DNA from 4 places in the Clostridium cellulovorans 743B genome. Region 1 is predicted to be linked to each of the others. Evidence: a T-box and tRNA genes for the amino acid it is inferred to sense, from the RefSeq annotation. Region 1 holds a T-box; the other regions hold tRNA genes.

Region 1 (4,219 bases):
TTTAAAAAAGAAGCAAGAAAGCATTTGCGTACATCTTCGAGAGAATATCAATATACTTAGAGTAGAGTATGTTAGATATAAAGATTAATAGGTGCTATAGCAATTTAAAAATTTGATAAGGAAATAAGCAAGGAGATTAAAATTGAAAAGCCCCTTGAAGTAGATAGTTTTACTATTATGATTATCTACTTCAAGGGGATAATATCAAATTAATATAAATTGACAATTACTACTATGACTATTTGTAGTGGTAATTTTATTTTTTCTCAAAGTATTGATAGTAGTAACATTTGATTCGTCCATTATAAAGCTTACGATTCTTATCAGACTTTCTCCCAAAGTTTTTCTCGAAATCTTCGTCAGATGTTAATATGTAGTATGACCAGTTTGGTAATCTTGAAAAGACTAGGCCCATGTCTTTGTATAGTATATCTATTGTAGCTTTCTCTTCAAGACGTTCTCCGTATGGAGGATTGCATATAAGAGTGCCTCTAGGAGTTAGTGTGTTTAATTTTCTCACATCCATAGCTCTAAAGTTTATATAATCGTCTACTCGTGCTTTTTCAGCGTTATTTTTTGAAAGTTGAACAAGCTTTCCGCTTATATCTGAAGCGCTTATATCAAGGGTTTTATCGTAATCAATAGCAGAATACGCATGTTTTCTTGCAGCTTTCCATAAGTCACTAGGGAATATATCCCATTCTTCACAAAGAAATTTTCTGCTTAGACCAGGAGCTATATTAAGTCCTATCATTGCAGCCTCAATAGCAATTGTTCCTGAACCGCAGAATGGATCCATAAAAGGTTTATCAGGAGTCCAACCAGATATATTTATTAAAGCTGCAGCCATGGTTTCCTTTAGTGGAGCCATATTTGCATCTTCACGGTAACCTCTTTTATGAAGTGCAACACCACTGGTATCTAAAAGTACAGTTACCTTATCTTTAAGAATACTAACCAATATAGGGTATTTTGCACCAGATTTTGAAAACCAAGTTACAGAGTAGTTCTCTTTAAGTTTTTCAATAATAGCTTTTTCTGAAATTGATTGAATATCAGATAAACTAAATAATGTAGATTTAACTGATTTTGCATTAATTATAAAGTTTGCATCTTCAGGCATGTAATCTTCCCAAGGTAGAGCTTTAACCTTTTCAAATAGTTCTTCAAAAGAAGTTGCGGTAAATTCTCCTATACAAATATGTATTCTATCGGCACATCTAGACCATAGATTTGATTTGATTATTCCTTCTACATCTGAGATATAAGTAACTTTACCATTTTCCACTTCTAGATCCTTAAAACCAAGATTTTTTAATTCTTTTGCAACTACTGCTTCTAAACCAAAGGCTGCAGTAGCAACTAGTTTATATTCTGACATTAATGTATCTCCTAAACTTTTTTATTTTCTATAGGGTTCCAAAATAAAATTTTAACTTATTCCAGTTGTTTTTAAAAAAGCATTAAACTTAAAATACTTACACTATCTAGGTATTTCGCTAATTTAGTATAGATAAAATTAGAAATTTCAGTATGGAACTCTTTATACAGAAAGTATTCTTATTTTTTAGCTTTATTATCCATAAGTGCGACTCTCCATATTGTTTACAGTATACTATTTACTAAGTCAAAAAGAAATAAAAAAATACCACTACAACAGTAGCGGTATTTTTAGCTAAATAACATTTATATTTAAATTATCATTACTTAAATGCCCAAGTTCTTTAATAACATCACCATATTCCTCAGGATCAAGTTTTTCTATTGTTTTCAAACATTTATGGTAATCCCCAAGCTTATATTCACAAAAAGATCTCAAAAAATAGAGTTCATCTTTTTTAATAGTCTTAAGAGCAAGATTTATATAATCCATAGCTAAGTTATAGTCTTTTTCAGAAACTAAAATATGAGCTATTGTAGTTAAGCTGTTGGGAAAACTGTGGCCAAATACGTTTGTTAAAACTTTTTTAATCATATCCTTTGAATATTCATTTAAATACATATAGTTTATTAATTTATATATATCATCTAAGTCCATATTTGAGGTTTTCATGGACTCGAGATGTTTTTTACATGCAATAAATTGAGAATCTTCCATTTATATTCCTCCCTTAAGAGGTTTTTCTTTTAGGAGATTAATTTCTAGAGGGATTAATTTCCTTAATAGGGTGTCTCTCTCTTGTAAAGAACTTCTCCCTTGTGAGGATAAAAAAACCTCTTCTTAGAACAGTATATGCTATAATATTTAAAATGATAGTTAAATGGAATTGTTTAGTTGACAAGTGCTACTACTGTTTAATATAATCAATATTGTATTCTTTTATAAAAATAATACAAAAAAAATATAATATTTACGTATAAAATTAGTAAAACTAAACGAAAATAAATACTATGAAGAGAAAAGTAGTTATAATTAGATTTAAAGAGAGTCGACTTAAGCTGGAATGTTGATATGAAGATTATAATGAAGAACATCTCGGAGTTTCTATTCGAAATTCTATTTTAAAGAAAAGTAGGTATAGAGGTCGCCAAAGCCTTATTTGGATTGAGTGATTACTATGGAATATTCATTGTAATAACTAGGGTGGTACCGCGAATATACCTTCGTCCCTATTTTTTAGAGGATGAAGGTTTTTATATTTTCTAAAAATATTAATAACATAATATAATTATAATAATAAGTTGTTTGGGAGGAGAACTAATGGAAAATACATTAATTAAAACTCTTTATAGAGAGACGGATGCTTTTTCTGATAAAAAAATAAGAATATCTGGTTGGGTAAGAACTATCAGAGCTAATAATAATTTTGGTTTTATTGAACTGAACGATGGAAGCTTTTTTAAGAGTGTTCAAGTAGTTTTTGAAAACAACCTTGAAAATTTTAAGGAAGTTTCAAAGTTAGCTATTAGTGCTTCGCTTGAAATAGAAGGGACTTTAGTTTTAACTCCAGAAGCTAAGCAACCTTTTGAAGTTAAAGCAGAAAGTATAATGATTCATGGAAATTCTCATAGTGATTACCCACTGCAAAAGAAAAGACATACAATGGAGTATTTGAGAACTATTGCTCATTTAAGACCAAGAAGTAATACTTTTTCTGCTGTGTTTAGAGTAAGAAGTCTTGCTGCATATGCTATACATAAGTTTTTCCAAGAAAGAGGCTTCGTATATGTTCATACACCAATAATAACAGGTAGTGATTGTGAAGGTGCTGGCGAAATGTTCAAGGTTACGACTCTTGATTTTGATAATGTTAAAAAGACAGAAGAAGGAAAGATAGATTATCAAGATGATTTCTTTGGAAGAGAAACAAACCTTACAGTAAGTGGTCAATTATCAGCAGAAACTTTTGCTTTAGCTTTTAGAGATGTATATACCTTTGGACCAACTTTTAGGGCTGAAAATTCAAATACAACTAGACACGCAGCAGAGTTTTGGATGATTGAGCCTGAAATGGCGTTTGCGGAACTTAAAGATTATATGGATACTGCTGAAGATATGATTAAATATATAATTAGCTATGTTATGGAAAATGCCCCAGAAGAGATGGAGTTCTTTAGTAACTTTGTAGATAAAGGGCTTAAAGAAAGACTAGATAATGTCGTTAACAGTGAGTTTGGTAGAGTAAGTTATACAGAAGCTGTAGATATACTTCAAAAGTCTGGTGTAGAATTCCAATATCCAGTACAATGGGGTATTGATCTTCAAACAGAACATGAAAGATATCTTTCAGAAGTTGTATTTAAGAGACCAGTGTTTGTAACAGATTATCCAAAAGAAATTAAAGCTTTCTATATGAGGATTAATGATGATGGAAAAACAGTTGCAGCAGCAGACTTATTGGCACCTGGAATCGGCGAAATAATAGGTGGAAGCCAAAGAGAAGAAAGACTTGATATACTAGAAGCAAGGTTAGCTGAATTAGGTCTTAATAAGGAAGATTACTGGTGGTATTTGGAACTAAGAAAATATGGAGAAACTAAGCATGCTGGTTTTGGTCTTGGTTTTGAAAGGATTCTTATGTACTTGACAGGTATGTCAAACATAAGAGACGTAATACCATTTCCAAGAACAACAGGTTCAGCAGAATTCTAAGATAATTTTAAATAAGATGTACCCTATAGAGTGGACGATAGAAAGTCTTACCTATGGGGTATTTTTATGTTTTTAAGTATGTTGATTAATTGAAAAGTATAATTTTTAAGATTTTATTACATTTTA
Region 2 (4,219 bases), 120 kb from region 1:
CACACAACTTATCACTTCCATTCACATTCTATAAACTAAATTCTAAAAAGTTCGAATACAATTAAGTATCGAATCACTAACGGAATAATAACCATCTATCACCATAGCTAATATAACTAATAGTATAAAGCCTTTATTAAATTTTATCACTTGATTTTCCTTTAACCTTTTTGCTTCAATAAGAAGCTCTATACCAAACACCACTAATATAATAGGCCAGAATACCATTATGTTTTTCAAAATTTCTATATTGCTTTGTCTTAATAACATCATGATACCTAATAGTATAAATCCTATAGCTGTTGAAATATTTCCTACACTCTTTTGCATTTATATACCTCCTTAATTAAAATATAAAAATTATATATAAGTCACAATGATATTTCTACATTAAATCCATCTACATTTGATAAGAGAATGCAGATTTTTAATCACAACGTCTATATAGATAGTAAATCACTTAAATAAATTAATTTAACCCGTTGTGCTAGTTAAATACGCTGGCAATACTTACAAATAGAAAAACTCCAGCATATTTGCTAACCTATCATTAAAAAACACCACTAATCTAATGATAGGAGGCTAACCTATATGCCAGAGTTTAATAAAGATTCTACCATAACAATAAATGACTTAAAAGATTTTATTGTTGTCACTTATGTTATAATTGATGACTTTTACCAAAAAGTAACTCCAACATTTATTAAAAATCGTCGTAACATCGCTAAATCAGTAATGACTGATAGCGAAATAATTACGATTTCTTTAGTAGGTGAACTCTTAACCATTGACTCTGAAAAAGCATGGTTTGGATTTTGCTCTAAAAACCTACGAGACTTATTTCCCAACTTTTGTAGTAGGCCGAGGTTTCATAGAGTTAGAAAGTCATTATTTCGAGTCATTGATGAAATTCGTAAAGAGTTAACGAAATTTCTTAACTATCAATATGACCGAATGAGAATTGCAGATAGTATGCCAATTCCTGTGTGTAAGTTTGGGAGAGCTCATTTCCATAAAGCTTTTAAGCCGGAGGCTGCCTACGGGCGATGCGCTTCGAAAAAAGAAACATATTATGGATTCAAATTACATGCTTTAGTAGCCCTCGATGGCTATATCACAGATTTTACTGTAACAGCAGCAAATATTGATGACAGAGATGTCGTCTGGGAACTCACAGCTAATTCAGAGATTGATATACTAATAGGTGATAAAGGATATATAGGTCAAAAAGTTGCTTCGCAATTAAAAGAAACAAGGTACATTCGTCTTTTAACAATAAATCGTAACAATAGTAAAACTAAACTTTTAAAACCTTTTAGGCAGTTGATATTCAAGGCTCGTCGTAGAGTAGAAACTACTTTTTCTCAGCTCTCCGAGCAATTAAATATGCAGAGGGTTCTTACAAAATCAACTTGGGGATTTGCCACAAGAATATCAAATAAAATATTAGCTCATAATCTTTGCTATTTTATAAATAAATTTTTTAATATAGGTATAGAAATATCAAAGATTAAAGAATTAGTATTCGGATAATAATTTCCAAAAACAGTATATGAGACAATAGGATAGGACTGCCTAAAATCATGGTATAAATATCCTTTTAATGAAAACTTATCTGCTAGCACAACAGGTTAATTTATTATAACGTTATTTCTAAATACTCTTTAAGTTTTTTCTTTACATCTATTTAGACTACTATTAATAAGAAAACCCACGAAGAAATTGAAATAATTTTTTATTTTTTTATAAATGCCCAAGTTGGATATAAAACAAAAAGAGTTAATTTAAAATGACTATAATCATCTTAAATCAACTCTCTTATCTTAATCCAAAAAATAAAATGGCTCCGTGGAGAGGGCTCGAACCTCCAACCCTTCGGTTAACAGCCGAATGCTCTGCCATTGAGCTACCACGGAACATTATTTATTCAAAAAGTAAAATGGCTCCGCGAAGAGGGCTCGAACCTCCAACCCTTCGGTTAACAGCCGAATGCTCTGCCATTGAGCTATCGCGGAACATTAAACCCAGCGACAACCTACTTTCCCACAAGACCTCTCCTGCAGTATCATCGGCCCTTAGTAGCTTAACCGTCGTGTTCGGAATGGGAACGGGTGTTACCTACCAGGCATAATCACTGGATACACTTTAAAATTTCTTTTAAAGCTCAGAGTGTTCTCTGAAAATTGCATAGATATTAAAAACTTTGTTTAGGTTAAGCCCTCGATCTATTAGTATGAGTCAGCTGAACATGTTACCATGCTTACACCCCTCACCTATCAACCTTGTGTTCTTCAAGGGATCTTACTAGCTTACGCTATGGGAAATCTAATCTTGAGGTGGGCTTCACGCTTAGATGCTTTCAGCGTTTATCCCTTCCCGACATAGCTACCCAGCCATGCTCCTGGCGGAACAACTGGTACACCAGAGGTCAGTCCATCCCGGTCCTCTCGTACTAAGGACAGCTCCTCTCAAATTTCCTACGCCCGCGACGGATAGGGACCGAACTGTCTCACGACGTTCTGAACCCAGCTCGCGTGCCGCTTTAATGGGCGAACAGCCCAACCCTTGGGACCTTCTCCAGCCCCAGGATGCGACGAGCCGACATCGAGGTGCCAAACCTCCCCGTCGATGTGGACTCTTGGGGGAGATCAGCCTGTTATCCCCGAGGTAGCTTTTATCCGTTGAGCGATGGCCCTCCCACGAGGAACCACCGGATCACTAAGCCCGACTTTCGTCCCTGCTCCACTTGTAGGTGTCGCAGTCAGGCTCCCTTCTGCCTTTGCACTCTTCGAACGATTTCCGACCGTTCTGAGGGAACCTTTGGGCGCCTCCGTTACTTTTTTGGAGGCGACCGCCCCAGTCAAACTGCCCATCTAACAATGTCCGGCACCCAGATTCATGGGTTTCCGTTAGAATCCCAATACTGTCAGGGTGGTATCCCAAGGTTGACTCCATAGAACCTGACGGCCCTACTTCCCAGTCTCCCACCTATCCTGTACAGACAATATCGAAACTCAATGCTAAACTACAGTAAAGCTCTACGGGGTCTTTCCGTCCAATCGCGGGTAGCAAGCATCTTCACTTGCACTACAATTTCGCCGGATTTACAGTTGAGACAGTGCCCAAATCATTACGCCATTCGTGCGGGTCGGAACTTACCCGACAAGGAATTTCGCTACCTTAGGACCGTTATAGTTACGGCCGCCGTTTACTGGGGCTTAAGTTCATGCCTTCGCTTGCGCTAAGCAATCCCCTTAACCTTCCAGCACCGGGCAGGCGTCAGCCCCTATACATCAGCTTTCGCTTTAGCAGAGACCTGTGTTTTTGCTAAACAGTTGCTTGGGCCTATTCTCTGCGGCCTAGCTTGCGCTAGGCACCCCTTCTCCCGAAGTTACGGGGTCAATTTGCCGAGTTCCTTAACTGTAATTCTTCCGCTGGTCTTAGGATTCTCTCCTCACCTACCTGTGTCGGTTTGCGGTACGGGTACTATTTTGCTCTCTAGAGACTTTTCTTGGCAGCGTGGAATCAGGTACTTCGCTACTAAATTTCGCTCCCCATCACACCTCAGAGTATTAGCACGCGGATTTGCCTACGTACACCCCTAAATGCTTAGACCAACATCCAATAGTTGGCACACCCTATCCTCCTGCGTCATCCCATCGATAATAACGCTAATAGTAGTATCGGAATATCAACCGATTGTCCATCACCTACGCCTTTCGGCCTCAGCTTAGGTCCCGACTAACCCTGGGCGGACGAGCCTTCCCCAGGAAACCTTAGGTTTTCGACCATTAAGATTCTCACTTAATTCTCGCTACTTATGCCAACATTCTCACTTCTGTACAGTCCACAACTCCTTCCGGTACTGCTTCTGCCCATACAGAAAGCTCCTCTACCACTCCTTACGGAGTCCATAGCTTCGGTGGTAAGTTTGAGCCCCGGACATCTTCGGCGCAGGATCTCTTGACTAGTGAGCTATTACGCACTCTTTAAATGAGTGGCTGCTTCTAAGCCAACATCCTAGTTGTCTTAGAAATCCCACATCCTTTTCCACTTAACTTACACTTGGGGACCTTAGCTGATGGTCTGGGCTTTTTCCCTTTTGACTACGGACCTTATCATTCGCAGTCTGACTGCCGGGGTAAAAGTATATGGCATTCGGAGTTTGATAGAGTTCGGTAACTGTTGTCAGCCCCTAGCTCATTCAGTGCTCTACCTC
Region 3 (4,219 bases), 110 kb from region 1:
CCCAAACTCCTCGCCATCATTATTCTACTATTATATTTAGAATTCTAGCTTTTCTTCTATAAATTTCTCAAGTTCATCGATTTTTATTCTTACTTGATTCATTGTATCTCTATCTCTTACAGTTACACTATCATCTTCAAGAGTATCAAAGTCAATAGTTATGCAGTAAGGAGTTCCAATTTCATCTTCCCTTCTATATCTTTTACCAATACTTCCTGCTTCATCATAGTCCACATTGAACTTCTTGCTTAATTTCTCGTAAACTTCTAAAGATTTTTCTGATAGCTTCTTTGATAAAGGCATCACAGCTGCTTTAAATGGCGCTAATGCTGGATGAAGTCTTAATACGGTTCTGCTATCTCCATCTTCAAGTTCTTCTTCGTCATAAGCATCACATAAAAATGCTAATAATACTCTATCAGCTCCTAGTGATGGTTCTATAACATATGGTACATATTTTTCATTTGTCACAGGATCTAAGTAATTTAAGTCCTGTCCGCTATGTTTCGCATGTTGATTCAAATCATAGTCTGTTCTATCTGCTATCCCCCAAAGTTCACCCCAACCGAATGGAAATTTGAATTCTATGTCAGAAGTAGCATTGCTATAGAAAGATAATTCTTCTTCGCCATGATCTCTAAATCTTAAATTTTCTTCTTTCATTGATAGATTCTTTAAAAAGTTGAAGCAATAATTCTTCCAATATGAAAACCATTCTAAATCCGTACCTGGTTTACAGAAAAACTCAAGCTCCATTTGTTCAAATTCTCTTGTTCTGAATATAAAATTTCCAGGAGTAATTTCATTTCTAAAAGACTTTCCAATTTGACCTATACCAAAAGGTATTTTTTTTCTTGAAGTTCTTTGTACACTCTTGAAGTTTACAAATATTCCTTGTGCTGTTTCAGGTCTTAGATATATTTCAGCCTTAGCATCTTCAGTTACACCTTGAAAGGTTTTAAACATTAAATTAAACTGTCTAATTTCAGTATAGTTATGTTTTCCACACTTAGGGCAATCTATATTATTGTTGTCTATGTACTCTTTTAACTGTTCTTTAGACCAGCCATCTGCTGATGCAACTTCTGCTCCATTTGCAGCCATATGATCTTCAACAATCTTATCTGCTCTAAATCTAGCTTTACATTCCTTACAATCCATTAATGGATCTGAAAAACCACCAACATGACCTGATGCAACCCAAACTTCTGGGTTCATTAATATAGCAGAATCTAAACCTACGTTATATGGGCTTTCTTGAATAAACTTTTTCCACCAAGCCTTTTTGATATTATTTTTGAACTCAACTCCTAGTGGACCATAATCCCATGAATTCGCAAGCCCACCATATATATCAGATCCTGGGAATACATATCCTCTAGATTTTGCAAGGGCAACAATTTTTTCCATAGTTTTTTCTACAGCCATAATAATCCTCCTCATATTTCTAATTGTATGATTTTAAAAATATAGTTTTTTAATTTTTGAAAAATAAAAAAAGACCCTACAATCCTAAAGGGACGAAGAAACTTCTCCGCGGTTCCACCCTTTTTGGCTTAGGCCCTACTTTCTTAATTTATTGATACTCAAAAGCTCCTTTCTCAGAATTTCCATAGTTGTTTTCACCACCCACAACCTCTCTTAAAAAGATAATACTGATACTTTTCTTTTTTCATCGTATCTTCTATTTAGTTTCTATTTACTATAGTAATTAGTCAAAAAATTAAAATGGCTCCGTGGAGAGGGCTCGAACCTCCAACCCTTCGGTTAACAGCCGAATGCTCTGCCATTGAGCTACCACGGAATGTCTTTCACAAGTATTATTATATATAGTAACCCTATTCATGTCAACATGTTTTTCTATTTTTTTATATTATTAATTGATTATTTTTTACATAAAGCTAAATTTAGAGGAATGTTATTTGATGCGATATACCCCCTATAAAATATACAATTTTCAATAAAAAATCTTCCACACTTGTTACACAGTGTTTCTTGAAAGCCACTTTGTTATTTTTTGTGTAAAATCTTTCAGTTTATATATGGTTAACTTATTGATTGTTACAAATTTTTTTACCATTACTTAAACTAGTGGAAAATTTCTAAATATAAGTATATACTTATATAAAGACACGAAAGTGCTTAAATTATCAATATATTTTGTCAACATTACTTTTTAGTATCATTTAGGAGGTTTGAATCATGACTGGATATGAAGCAACATTAAGAATGTTTGAATTAGACGAGGAAATTACTAAAGTAAGTAAAGATTTATCGAAAACTAAGGATGCAAAAGAACGTTTAGTTCTTGAAGCTAAACTTGATGCTCTAGATGTAGAATTTATAACTTTAAAGCACAAGCTTTCAAAAATTACATTACCTTATAACGATAATTAAAATAAATTTATTTTAGCTAAAATAGGTCCTACTAGACAACTATTGTTTAGTAGGACCTATTTAATATTTCAATTTATTTTATTTGCTTCATTGTTGGGAATAAAAGTACATCTCTTATAGATGCTGAATCTGTTAGGAACATAACAAGTCTATCTATACCCATTCCCATTCCACCTGTTGGTGGCATACCTATTTCAAGAGCCGTGATAAAATCATCATCCATCATGTATGCTTCGTCATCACCATGTTCTCTTTCCTTCAATTGTTGAAGAAATCTTTCTTTTTGAACTATAGGATCATTAAGCTCTGAATATGCATTACAAAGTTCTCTTCCAAAAACAAAGCCTTCAAATCTTTCAGTAAATGCTTCATTTCCTCTCTTCTTCTTTGTAAGAGGTGATATTTCTACTGGGTAATCATATATAAATGTTGGCTGAATCATATGTTCTTCACCAAAAGCTTCATATAATTCATTTAAAATTTCACCCTTAGTATAATATTTTAATTCTTTCTTAAGTTCTAAATGTTTTTCTTTTGCAATTTGTCTAGCTTCTTCATCAGTTTTTATTTCATTAAAGTCTACACCTGCATATTCTTTAACTGCATCAACCATGGTAATTCTTCTCCAAGGTGGTGTAAAATCTATTTCAGTTCCTTGATAAGTAACCTTTGTAGTTCCTAGAACCTTTTTACATATGTATGCTACCATATTTTCAGTTAACACCATCATATCATTATAATCTGCATAAGCTTCATATAATTCAATCATTGTGAATTCTGGATTGTGTCTTACTGAAATACCTTCATTTCTGAAGTTTCTTCCAATCTCATATACTTTTTCAAAACCACCAACAATCAATCTCTTTAAATATAATTCTGTTGCAATTCTAAGATACATATCTATATCTAAAGAATTATGATGTGTAACAAATGGTCTTGCAGCAGCCCCTCCAGCAATTGGTGACAAAATAGGAGTTTCTACTTCAATATAAGCATGTTGATCTAGATATTCTCTCATAGCAGTAATAATAGCAGATCTCTTCATGAAGGTTTCCTTAACTTCTGGATTCATGATTAAATCTACATATCTTTGTCTATATCTTAAATCAGTATCCTTTAAACCATGATATTTTTCAGGTAGTGGACGTAAAGACTTAGTTAAAGGTTGGTAGTCTGTAACTGAAACTGTTATTTCTCCAGTCTTAGTTTTAAACACTTTACCAGTAACTGATATAAAATCACCAATATCTAAAGTCTTAAACTTTTTAAGTTTTTCTTCTCCAATGTTATCAATCTTTACATGTAATTGAAGTTTGCCATATCTATCATGAATATCACAGAATCCAGCTTTACCATGAACTCTTTTTGACATTAATCTTCCTGCAACCACAACTTCTTTCTCTTCAAGATCTTCAAAGTTTTCTTTAACTTCATTTGATGTGTGAGTTCTATCAACCTTATAAACATCAAAAGGATCTTCTCCAGCTTCTTGTGCATCTTTAAGCTTTTGCATTCTTTCTAGTATTAGCTTATTTAACTCTTCATGATTTTCTTCATTGTTAGCATTTTGTTCATCGTTTGTGAACTGCTTTTCTGACATTTGTAACCCTCCGTATCTACTTTGTTATTTCTAATATTTCTAATTTAATCGTTCCATCTGGAACTGCTACATCGACAGTTTCTCCAACTTTTTTGCCAAGCATAGCCTTACCAACTGGTGATTCATGTGAAATCTTAAATTCTAATGGGTCAGCTTCTGCAGACCCTACAATAGAGTATACATCAACATCTCCGCTATCAATATCTTTAACTTTTACTTTTG
Region 4 (4,219 bases), 1.2 Mb from region 1:
AACACAATTTACTTAGATAAATAAAGTTATTACTTTCTAGGTTAATATATTGTTTTTAATAACATTGGTTTAATACATTTTAAAGTTAGATTTTATGATAATTTCTTATATCTAGAGCTTTGAATATAATTAATTTTCACCCATCATGTCTTTATAAAGATTCTTAACAACTATCTCACAGTATTGTGCTAGATCCTTCTTATCCTCCTGTGAGAGTTCTTCTATGTATATAGGCTTACCAACCTTCATTTTTACCTTTGTACTTCTGAAACGCTTATTTTCTTCAAAAGCCTTATAGGTTCCTTCAATTGCTACAGGTACAATTGGTATGTGTGGAGTTTTGGTTGCAATCTTAAGACTTCCTTTTTTAAATTCTCCTATTTGTCCATCCTTACTCCTTGTTCCCTCTGGAAATAAAGTCATTGAATAACCTTCTTTTAAATATTCGCTAGCTTTATTTAAAGTCTTAATCGCCTCTCGTGGATTCTCTCTATCTAAAAAAACGCACTTTATTTGTTCCATCCAATAAGGAAAAATCGGTTTACCTAGCATTTCTTTTTTAGCAATAAACCCCATCGTTTTAGGCATCACAGCTATCATTTCGATAATATCATATATACCTTGATGATTTGCTATGAACAAACAATTTCCCTCTGGCAAGTTTTCTATCCCTTCTATATCAGTTGAAACCTTAAAGCTACTATTCATTATATATGTCCATTTTTTTACCCACTTGTTTATAAAGGCTTCTATAGTATCTTTAGATGCGGTCTTCTTTAAAAATTCTAACTTTATCCTAAGCAAATATGAAAAAATGAAAAATGAAATGACTCTTAAATAATTCATAAATAATACCTATCCTTCCTTCGGAAATATCTTCAGGTTCAATTATACTAATAGCCTCTATAAAAAGCAAGTTTAGAAAATGTTATGTATATTTTCTAAACTTATGTTCAATAATATTAGGTAGCGTTTATATACTTGAAAGGAGAATACAATCATTTTTAGGAAAGTATATTATAAGTTTTTAATATTATTCATTTCTTCTATTCTTCTCTTTATATTTTTAACAGGTTGCATAAAAGCAAACCCTGATAAAAATATCGTAATATTTTCTTTTATTGATGTTGATCAAGGAGATAGTATATTAATTAACTATAATGGCACATCAACACTTATTGATTCAGGCTCTGAGGAGTATTCCTCTAATGTAATAAACTATCTAAAAAAAGAAAAAATAAAGTCCATTGATAACCTTATCCTAACTCACCCTCATGAAGATCATTATGGTGGCATGGTTCCAATACTGATGAATTTTAAAGCTAAAAATTTTTATTGTCCCAGAATGGCTTCAAATACAGAAGGATTTAGTGATATTTTATATCAACTAAAAAAAGATCACAGTTCCTTAAAATTTCTTAAGGCTGGAGATACTTTTGTAATCAATCCTGATTTAAAGTTTTTTATTGTTTCTCCTAATAGAACTTGTTATGATGATGGCAATAATTATTCTTTAGTTATAAAAGTTGTATACAAAGATACATCTTTTTTATTAACTGGTGATGCAACGAAAACAAGTGAGGAAGAAATTTTAGCTAAAGGTTTTAATATTAATTCTGACGTTTTAAAAGTAGGTCACCATGGGAGTTCAACTTCAACTTCTGAAGAATTCTTATCTAAAGTGTCTCCTTCTCTGGCAATTATAAGTGTTGGTAAAAGAAATTCCTACGGTCATCCTAGTGTTTCAACAATAAATAGATTAGGTAAATTTAAAATCCCGTATCTCTCTACTTCAAAAGAGGGGAATATAATTCTAATAAGTAATGGAAATACAATATATAGAAAAACTTAAAAACACACTACTTAAGAACTTACAGTAGATTCTGCTTAATCCTATACTTACATAAGAAAATGAATAATGAGAAAAGAGTTAATTTAAAATGATTATAAAAATCACCTTAAATTAACTCTCTACATCTAATACTTCTGAAAAAATAAAAATGGCTCCGCGAAGAGGGCTCGAACCTCCAACCCTTCGGTTAACAGCCGAATGCTCTGCCATTGAGCTATCGCGGAACATTAAACCCAGCGACAACCTACTTTCCCACAAGACCTCTCCTGCAGTATCATCGGCCCTTAGTAGCTTAACCGTCGTGTTCGGAATGGGAACGGGTGTTACCTACCAGGCATAATCACTGGATACACTTTAAAATTTCTTTTAAAGTTCAGAGTGTTCTCTGAAAATTGCATAGATATTAAAAACTTTGTTTAGGTTAAGCCCTCGATCTATTAGTATGAGTCAGCTGAACATGTTACCATGCTTACACCCCTCACCTATCAACCTTGTGTTCTTCAAGGGATCTTACTAGCTTACGCTATGGGAAATCTAATCTTGAGGTGGGCTTCACGCTTAGATGCTTTCAGCGTTTATCCCTTCCCGACATAGCTACCCAGCCATGCTCCTGGCGGAACAACTGGTACACCAGAGGTCAGTCCATCCCGGTCCTCTCGTACTAAGGACAGCTCCTCTCAAATTTCCTACGCCCGCGACGGATAGGGACCGAACTGTCTCACGACGTTCTGAACCCAGCTCGCGTGCCGCTTTAATGGGCGAACAGCCCAACCCTTGGGACCTTCTCCAGCCCCAGGATGCGACGAGCCGACATCGAGGTGCCAAACCTCCCCGTCGATGTGGACTCTTGGGGGAGATCAGCCTGTTATCCCCGAGGTAGCTTTTATCCGTTGAGCGATGGCCCTCCCACGAGGAACCACCGGATCACTAAGCCCGACTTTCGTCCCTGCTCCACTTGTAGGTGTCGCAGTCAGGCTCCCTTCTGCCTTTGCACTCTTCGAACGATTTCCGACCGTTCTGAGGGAACCTTTGGGCGCCTCCGTTACTTTTTTGGAGGCGACCGCCCCAGTCAAACTGCCCATCTAACAATGTCCGGCACCCAGATTCATGGGTTTCCGTTAGAATCCCAATACTGTCAGGGTGGTATCCCAAGGTTGACTCCATAGAACCTGACGGCCCTATTTCCCAGTCTCCCACCTATCCTGTACAGACAATATCGAAACTCAATGCTAAACTACAGTAAAGCTCTACGGGGTCTTTCCGTCCAATCGCGGGTAGCAAGCATCTTCACTTGCACTACAATTTCGCCGGATTTACAGTTGAGACAGTGCCCAAATCATTACGCCATTCGTGCGGGTCGGAACTTACCCGACAAGGAATTTCGCTACCTTAGGACCGTTATAGTTACGGCCGCCGTTTACTGGGGCTTAAGTTCATGCCTTCGCTTGCGCTAAGCAATCCCCTTAACCTTCCAGCACCGGGCAGGCGTCAGCCCCTATACATCAGCTTTCGCTTTAGCAGAGACCTGTGTTTTTGCTAAACAGTTGCTTGGGCCTATTCTCTGCGGCCTAGCTTGCGCTAGGCACCCCTTCTCCCGAAGTTACGGGGTCAATTTGCCGAGTTCCTTAACTGTAATTCTTCCGCTGGTCTTAGGATTCTCTCCTCACCTACCTGTGTCGGTTTGCGGTACGGGTACTATTTTGCTCTCTAGAGACTTTTCTTGGCAGCGTGGAATCAGGTACTTCGCTACTAAATTTCGCTCCCCATCACACCTCAGAGTATTAGCACGCGGATTTGCCTACGTACACCCCTAAATGCTTAGACCAACATCCAATAGTTGGCACACCCTATCCTCCTGCGTCATCCCATCGATAATAACGCTAATAGTAGTATCGGAATATCAACCGATTGTCCATCACCTACGCCTTTCGGCCTCAGCTTAGGTCCCGACTAACCCTGGGCGGACGAGCCTTCCCCAGGAAACCTTAGGTTTTCGACCATTAAGATTCTCACTTAATTCTCGCTACTTATGCCAACATTCTCACTTCTGTACAGTCCACAACTCCTTCCGGTACTGCTTCTGCCCATACAGAAAGCTCCTCTACCACTCCTTACGGAGTCCATAGCTTCGGTGGTAAGTTTGAGCCCCGGACATCTTCGGCGCAGGATCTCTTGACTAGTGAGCTATTACGCACTCTTTAAATGAGTGGCTGCTTCTAAGCCAACATCCTAGTTGTCTTAGAAATCCCACATCCTTTTCCACTTAACTTACACTTGGGGACCTTAGCTGATGGTCTGGGCTTTTTCCCTTTTGACTACGGACCTTATCATTCGCAGTCTGACTGCCGGGGTAAAAGTATATGGCAT

What was found. The T-box of region 1 lies ahead of asnS (asparagine--tRNA ligase). A T-box ahead of a tRNA ligase gene usually reads a tRNA of that ligase, here a tRNA-Asn.
Region 2: it has a tRNA-Asn gene. The T-box ahead of asnS (asparagine--tRNA ligase) is inferred to sense a tRNA for this amino acid. The anticodon was not compared.
Region 3: it has a tRNA-Asn gene. The T-box ahead of asnS (asparagine--tRNA ligase) is inferred to sense a tRNA for this amino acid. The anticodon was not compared.
Region 4: it has a tRNA-Asn gene. The T-box ahead of asnS (asparagine--tRNA ligase) is inferred to sense a tRNA for this amino acid. The anticodon was not compared.

The regions. Positions count from the first base shown of each region.
Region 1 is NC_014393.1:4,668,019-4,672,237, reverse strand. Features, by position in the region: gene CLOCEL_RS19425 (HD domain-containing protein) at 1-60, shown strand, start outside; gene CLOCEL_RS19420 (THUMP domain-containing class I SAM-dependent RNA methyltransferase) at 257-1,381, opposite strand; gene CLOCEL_RS19415 (hypothetical protein) at 1,676-2,098, opposite strand; T-box leader at 2,383-2,615, shown strand; gene asnS (asparagine--tRNA ligase) at 2,702-4,093, shown strand.
Region 2 is NC_014393.1:4,545,394-4,549,612, forward strand. Features, by position in the region: gene CLOCEL_RS18810 (RNA polymerase sigma factor) at 1-25, opposite strand, end outside; gene CLOCEL_RS18815 (LiaF transmembrane domain-containing protein) at 43-330, opposite strand; gene CLOCEL_RS18820 (IS982 family transposase) at 592-1,533, shown strand; tRNA gene CLOCEL_RS18825 (tRNA-Asn) at 1,842-1,916, opposite strand; tRNA gene CLOCEL_RS18830 (tRNA-Asn) at 1,941-2,015, opposite strand; rRNA gene rrf (5S ribosomal RNA) at 2,023-2,139, opposite strand; rRNA gene CLOCEL_RS18840 (23S ribosomal RNA) at 2,209-4,219, opposite strand, start outside.
Region 3 is NC_014393.1:4,555,933-4,560,151, forward strand. Features, by position in the region: gene CLOCEL_RS18880 (glycine--tRNA ligase) at 37-1,428, opposite strand; T-box leader at 1,514-1,685, opposite strand; tRNA gene CLOCEL_RS18885 (tRNA-Asn) at 1,730-1,804, opposite strand; gene CLOCEL_RS18890 (hypothetical protein) at 2,203-2,397, shown strand; gene lysS (lysine--tRNA ligase) at 2,471-3,997, opposite strand; gene greA (transcription elongation factor GreA) at 4,014-4,219, opposite strand, start outside.
Region 4 is NC_014393.1:3,431,465-3,435,683, forward strand. Features, by position in the region: gene CLOCEL_RS14040 (lysophospholipid acyltransferase family protein) at 130-846, opposite strand; gene CLOCEL_RS22370 (ComEC/Rec2 family competence protein) at 1,121-1,852, shown strand; tRNA gene CLOCEL_RS14050 (tRNA-Asn) at 2,002-2,076, opposite strand; rRNA gene rrf (5S ribosomal RNA) at 2,084-2,200, opposite strand; rRNA gene CLOCEL_RS14060 (23S ribosomal RNA) at 2,270-4,219, opposite strand, start outside.